3 regions of the Bradyrhizobium sp. Rc2d genome follow, and region 3 is predicted to be linked to each of the others. Evidence: riboswitches for the same ligand, from Rfam matches in the RefSeq annotation. Region 3 holds a riboswitch; each other region holds the start of a gene.

Region 1 (2,262 bases), on a different contig from region 3:
ATCGACCACGTCGTCAGATCGGCGTCGACATAGGTCGAGGTGAAGAAGGCGGGCACCGGCGTCGGACTGGAGAAGAATGCACTCTGCTGCCTCTTGTCGCGCATGCCGCCGTCGACGATGAGATCGACGCCGTTCACCAGGGTTTTTGTGAAACCCGCTGTCGCGCCAAAACCTTGCTGGTTGGCATAGTTGAAGGGCGTGCTGGTCGCTCGCCGGTTGGTCGCGAGCTCATCGAGGCCGATCGAGGGATCGACGGTGCGGCCGCCCGGCAGTCGCAGTTCCTGATTGTCGCCGGTCACGGTCAGGAAAGCAGTCAACCCCGGCGTCGTGTAGTTCAGATTGCCGACACCGTTCTCCTGGGAATAGCGATTGTTGTCGCGATAGCCATCGGTCTTGACGGTATTGCCGTAAAACGAGGTCGACCACGGACCGGAATTGAGCGATGTCGAGACGTTGCCGAGCCTGGTGTTGAACGAGCCGAAGCCGGCCTCGATGCGCGCGGCCATGGGCGGTCTGCCGACGCCGTTCTTGGTGATGATGTTGATGACGCCGCCGACCGCATTGTCCCCATAGAGCACCGCACCGGAATTGCCGCGCGTGATCTCGATACGCTCGATGGAATTGAGCGGGATGGTAGCAAGGTCCACCTGCGCCATGTCGATGTCGTTCAGCCGTCGTCCGTTGACCAGCACCAGCGTGTTGGCGGTTGCGAACGCGCCGAAGCCGCGCAGGTCGACACTGGTCTTGGCGCCGATCGGACCGCCATAGAACGTCGTGATCTGGGCGCCCGGTACTTGCGTCGAGATGATCTCGGCAAGCGTCTGCGACGGCGCATGGGCGATGTCGGCGGCCGTGATGACGCTCGTGGCGGCGCCGACGATGCCTCCATTGTTGCTGGCCGCCTCGCCGCCAGAGCCGGACGAGCCGGCCCCTGTCGGCGCGCCGTTCGGCATCGCCCGGCGCCTCCCCGTGTCGCCATCGCTGCTCGCCCTGGCACGCGTGCGGTTCTGATCGTCGGGCCTGGTCACTTCGACCGGTGGCAACTGCTCGGCGGCAGTCTGGGCGCGGGCGCCCCTCATATTGAGGACAACAACGGGAATGATGAAGCTGGACGCCAGCCAGGCCGTGCGACGGCACCGGACGGCGGCGGAAACGGAAGACATGCGAATAAAACCTCGGCAGGACGTCAGTGGCACGTCACAGCGAACGAGGTTTCACGACGGAGCGATCGATCGCTCCGGTGAAGCTAATGTCTGTACTCCCCGACCGACATCTTCGCGTGTGACCACGGCTGACGGCAGGTCTCCTGGCTCGCGGGTCGTGACCTCTCCGTCGCCTTCCCAGGACCGAGATTCCCAGTGGCATAGGACGAGAGATTCGCCGCTTACAGTTGCGGGGGCAGCCATGGCATTGAGAAGATCCCGGCGTTGGGAAAATCTCGCACCACGTTCCCTTTTGATCTCCGTGAGGAGAACCGTCGTGGATCTTTTACGAGTCGTGCAGCCCGGGAGTCAATCGGCCGGTTGCATCTGGCAGCGACAACTCGCCGCTACCGGTGCGTCCCGCAAGCAGCGGCCCAGCAGCTACGTCCGCCCTCGCGGGCGCTGGGCCTGCGCCCAAGCGACGGCGACGTCGCGTGGCGGAACATCGATGCGCTTGATCGGCGTCAGTTCGCCGGAGGCAGAGACGATCGCGGTCTCCTCGCGGCGGCAGCGCCGACACACGAAACGGACCTCACGCGGGAATGCCGACCAGGTTGAACGTTTGACGTTGGCAGCCATCGGCCAAGCGTCGCAATGCGAGCACGACACCAGGAGGCGGCCGGGATCGAGCATACCCATTCAATCGGACTCCACGTCCTGCCCGCTTCCTTCAATGATTGATCCAAGTGAATCGTTCCGGTGCCTGGGCACCGCCGACGGCCTCCTGTCTTTTGGCGCGTCGTCAGCGACTTTGGGTGCGTCGCTCCCGACCTTCGCACGCATCAAGAACTCAGCGAGCCCCCTTGAGGGTGCAGGAGGTCGTGCAGGTGACCGTGGTGCCGTGATCGCATGACTTGCAGGCGCTGACGCACTGGTTCATGTCGCGAGGATTGTAGCTGTAGTTTCGCATCGGGCAGGTCGACGTCGAGCCGGTGATGTCCTGCTCCTGATCGCAGGCCGCCGTCATGAGCGCGAATATGATCACTGCAACGAGGCGCATGGGATTGCCCGTCAAACATGGCAAGTGACACTCGCGAGGCGCGCTGCATCGCAACGAGCC
Region 2 (2,262 bases), on a different contig from region 3:
TGCTCGTCGCAGCCAGCCCGGCCAGGCAGATCAGTGATCGACCGAGACAAAACCATAGCGCGCGTCTTCGAGACATTTTCTTCATAACCGTCGGCCTATTCATCCACACATCATTCCAAAGCGGGCAACCTTCAACCTGTTATGCGCGAGCGCAAGAAGTTAGCGGCGACGCAACGGGGCGACCGCCGGTCCCGCGCGAGCATGCGCTCCCCTCTATGTCGCGCGCCGCTAACTTCAGTTGCCAGCGACAGCCTCAATTTGCTGTGCTGGACCTGCCCAGCAGGAGGAGACTGGGCATGCCGAGGACTTGCATTCTTCGTGCCACGTAATAGACGGCAATTCGCACCGGTTTTATGTCCTCTTTGTCGACTTTCCGACTTGCCCACGTCTCGATGTTTCCATTCAGCCTATCCATCGCGGCTTATGCAACCTCGCACGCAGCGGGTATTCGACGGCGCAGCGGAACGCCTCGGTGCCAAGTTCCTGATGAGAATTGGGAGCACGTTGCCGCCATTGAACCGTTTGGTTCGGTATCGTTGCCGGAATATGGGCTTTCGATCTCTGCCATGCCGTTGGGCACTTGCGACGAAGGGCCCTGGCGCGTTTGGCGCGCCTTTCGCGACATGCGGCGCTCCGGAATTCGAGAGCAGCCTCAGCCAGGTGCGCTTTGCACACGATGGCCAACGACGCGAAGCCGATCTTCACCGCCGAGCATTTGGAGTCGGGCTGGCACCGCAAATCAACGTGCTCGCCGGGTCTGTTGCTGGCTTCGCCAGGTGTCTTGGGCCTATTCAACACGGATCCTGTTGGTCGAGAAGGCGGCTGGACGGCGGACGTGCTCGAAGAACCGCTCGGAAGCCGGGACTCGCATCAAATGCGTTCTGCTCGAGGCCGCAGTCCCGACCGCGCAAGCCGCATTTGTCCCTGCCACCTATCCGGCGTGCGGGCCGCGGGCAGCTCCGATGGTCATTCCGATATCGCTGATTGGAGAGCGCTTCTACATCGTCTCAACGATAGAGATGCATGGCCATTCGCGTAGCAGATGTCGCAGCATTTAGCTTGAGACAAATCTGAGAGGTTGACGGAAGAGTTCTCTTGCCGATAATCCAAGTCGTCGAGGTTCTCCGGTTTCCATTTGATCCGGAGCTAAGAGGGAAGCCGGTGAAAATGCCGGCGCTGCCCCCGCAACTGTGAGCGGCGAGCCGCTGTCCAACGATGTCACTGAAGCCTGCGCGGCTTCGGGAAGGCCGGACAGCAGCGATGACCCGCGAGCCAGGAGACCTGCCCCGACAATATATTCGTCCACGGGCGGGGTGTCCCGGTGGTGCGCCAAGCAGCCGTCGCACCGCGCGACTTCCCCTGCCTGCGTCCGCCATGGCCTTTGCCCCCAACATCGGGTTAACGCTATGTCTCTTCTCTCTCTTCCGGTTGCCACGCTCGGAACGCCACGCATCGGTCCCAGGCGCGAGCTCAAACTCGCTCTAGAAAGCTACTGGGCCGGAAAAAGCAGCGAACAGCAGTTGCTCGAGGACGCAGCTGGCCTGCGTGCCGCGAACTGGGCTCGTCAGAAATCTATCGGCGTCACGGTCATTCCATCGAACGATTTCTCGCTGTATGACCAGGTGCTCGACACAAGTCTCATGGTTGGCGCTATCCCGGAGATCTACGCCTCGAAAACCGAATCCGTTTCGCTCAAGACGTACTTCGCCATGGCCCGCGGTTCACAATGCGACGACCAGGGTGCGAGTTGCGGTCACGGACCGCGCGGATTTGGCGCACCCGCGCAGGAGATGACCAAGTGGTTCGATACCAACTACCACTACATGGTCCCCGAGTTTCACAGGGGACAGACTTTCAGATTGCGCTCTCGAAAGCCGATCGAGGAGTATGAGGAAGCCAAGGCCCTTGGCTTCCAGACCCGCCCTGTCCTGATCGGGCCGGTTACATTCTTGAAGCTCGGCAAGAGTGCCGATCCTGCGTTCCTGCCACTCTCACTACTGGATGATCTGATACCGGCCTATATCGAGGTTCTGCAGGAATTGGCCAAACGCGGGGCAAATTGGGTTCAGTTCGACGAGCCCTGCCTGGTTCTTGATCTGGATGAGGGGTCGCGAAAATCTTTGCTACATGCCTATGACCGGCTCGCCAAGGAGGGCCCGGCCATGAAGATCATGGTTGCCAGCTATTTCGGCGACCTCGGCGACAATCTAGACACCGCCTTGAGGCTGCCAATTGCCGGATTGCACCTCGATCTGGTTCGAG
Region 3 (2,262 bases):
GCACCGAGATTGGTTCCGTTGTAGTTCGAGACGTAATTGCCGGAGACGATGCCGCTCGTGGCATGCGAGCCGCTGAAGGCGATCGGCACCAGCGGCGCACCCCAATATGCCTTCGAGCGATCCTCTCTGTATTCGATTGCACCCCAGATCTTGAGACTGTCGGAGATGCGGTAGTTGAGCTGGCCGGACGTGTCGAACGTCTTGATATTGGTATCGTCGGCAAAGCCGTTGAGCGTGGAACGGCTGATGTCAAAGCGGTAGTCCAGCCCCTGCACGTTGGTGCTGCCGCCCGAACCATAGTGAACGCGGAACGAGTTCAGGGAATCCCAGGAAAAATCAGCCTCGTTCCGAATCGGTCCGGTGTGCGGCTGCTTGGTGACGAAATTGATGGCGCCGCCGGCGGCGCCCTCGCCCGAGATCAGCGAAGCCGGACCTTTCAGGAATTCCACCGCCTCGAGATTGGCGGTATCCGCGATCCGCGAGGTCATGTTCTGCGGACCGATCTTGATGCCGTTGTAGAGCGTGTTGATCTGGCTGTTGGTGAAGCCGCGCATGGAGAAGGCCGAAGGTTCAGCCGGGTTGTCGCCGGAGGTGACACCGACTGCGCCCTGTGCCACCTCCGATACGGTACGATAGCCCTGCTCGCGCATCGTCGCCGCCGAGATCACCTCGACGGTCGCCGGCGTCTCGCGCACGGTGAGGCCGAGCCGCGAGGCGCTTTCGGCCACGGCATTGCTGTTGAGCGGCGTCGCTGCCGCGGCGGCCGGCACGACAGGCTTGGGCGCTGCGGATGCGGCTGCCGGTCTGCGTGCAGCTGCACGGCGGGCGCTCTGCGCCTCGCGGCCCGCCGGCTTGGCCTGCTTGCGGGATTGCGCCGGCGACACCTCGACCGGCGGCAGGGGTTCGCGGGCCTGCTGCGCCAGCGCGGCAGATACATCGGCGGCGGCTAGTGACGTAAGAGCTGCGGAGGCAAGCAGGAAACGGCGCGGTCGTACAATGCGGATGGAAGACACGGTTCGAAACCTCGGTATGACGTCAGTGGCACGTCACAGCGAACGAGGTCTCACCCTGGGCTTGTCAGCCGTCCGATGAAGCCGAATGTCTGTACTCCCCGACCGACATCTTCGCGTGTGACCACGGCTGACGGCAGGTCTCCTGGCTCGCGGGTCGTGACCGCTTCGTCGCCTTCCCGGGACCGAGGACCCAGTGGCTTCTGACGAAGGATTCACCGCTTACAGTTGCGGGGGCAGCCGCGGCATTGGGGACAAATTCCCCGCACCGCATTCCCTTTTCATCCCCTCTCGGGGAAACCGTCGAAGCCATCTAGGATTACGATCAAGACAGAGTCAATGTGCAAGCTGCGGCGTTATTGCCACAGCAACCAACTTCCTCGGAGATGAGCATGGAAGGCGAGACCTTCCTCTGGCTGATACGGCATGCACCGGTCGACGGCATCAAAGGGACGATCCATGCGGCTGACGCGCCGGCCAATCTCGGCGATCGCGCGCCACTGCAGGCGCTGCGGCAGCACCTGCCGCGAGGCGCAGCGAGCTATGCCAGTCCGTCGCGGCGCACGGTCGAGACCGCGCAGGCGCTGGGACTCGCGCCCGAGCTGATGCCCGAATTCAGTGAACAGGATTTTGGCGCATGGACCGGCCGTCGGCATGACGACATCGGCGCGGCTGGCGACGAGGCTTATGCACAGTTCTGGAGCGATCCGGCGCGCGGCCGTCCGCCGGGCGGCGAGAGCTTTGAGGACCAGGTCGCGCGCGTCCGGCTGGGACTCTCGCGGATCGGCGCGGGCTCGGCAGCGCTCGTCGTGCATTCCGGCACGGTCCGCGCTGCGCTCTGCATCGCGCTGGATCTGACACCGCAAGCCGCCTTGCGGTTCGTGATCGATCCGCTGTCGCTCACCCGGATCGACCGGCTCGCCACCGGGTGGCGCGTCGTTTCCGTCAATCAGCGGTTGGCCTGAGCCGGGTCAGGCCGGGCGATCCGGTACATTGGCCTGCGCAAACGTCGCCATGCCGTTGTGGAGCGCGCAAGCCAACCGCACCAGCGGCAGCGCGATCGCGGCGCCCGATCCCTCCCCAAGCCTGAGATCGAGGCTGATCAGCGGCTGCACGTTCAGCGCACGCAGCACCAGCCGATGCCCCTGCTCTGCCGATTGATGCGACGGCAGCAGGAACGGCCGGCACGACGGGTTGATCCGCACCGCCGCCAGCGCCGCCACTGACACGATGAAGCCGTCGATCAATACAG

What was found. Region 3 has a riboswitch for cobalamin ahead of BLV07_RS47585 (TonB-dependent receptor). Riboswitches for the same ligand answer to the same signal wherever they lie in the genome.
Region 1: linked by a shared signal. The riboswitch ahead of BLV07_RS12825 (TonB-dependent receptor) and the one ahead of BLV07_RS47585 (TonB-dependent receptor) in region 3 are both predicted to bind cobalamin.
Region 2: linked by a shared signal. The riboswitch ahead of metE (5-methyltetrahydropteroyltriglutamate--homocysteine S-methyltransferase) and the one ahead of BLV07_RS47585 (TonB-dependent receptor) in region 3 are both predicted to bind cobalamin.

The regions. Positions count from the first base shown of each region.
Region 1 is NZ_FNCU01000008.1:45,754-48,015, forward strand. It holds gene BLV07_RS12825 (TonB-dependent receptor) at 1-1,163, opposite strand, end outside; cobalamin riboswitch at 1,280-1,494, opposite strand; gene BLV07_RS12830 (hypothetical protein) at 1,584-1,841, opposite strand; gene BLV07_RS12835 (hypothetical protein) at 1,993-2,202, opposite strand.
Region 2 is NZ_FNCU01000040.1:49,434-51,695, reverse strand. It holds gene BLV07_RS34000 (nodulate formation efficiency C protein) at 1-103, opposite strand, end outside; cobalamin riboswitch at 1,101-1,303, shown strand; gene metE (5-methyltetrahydropteroyltriglutamate--homocysteine S-methyltransferase) at 1,407-2,262, shown strand, end outside.
Region 3 is NZ_FNCU01000012.1:180,696-182,957, forward strand. It holds gene BLV07_RS47585 (TonB-dependent receptor) at 1-1,013, opposite strand, end outside; cobalamin riboswitch at 1,129-1,330, opposite strand; gene BLV07_RS17340 (histidine phosphatase family protein) at 1,403-1,975, shown strand; gene cobT (nicotinate-nucleotide--dimethylbenzimidazole phosphoribosyltransferase) at 1,982-2,262, opposite strand, start outside.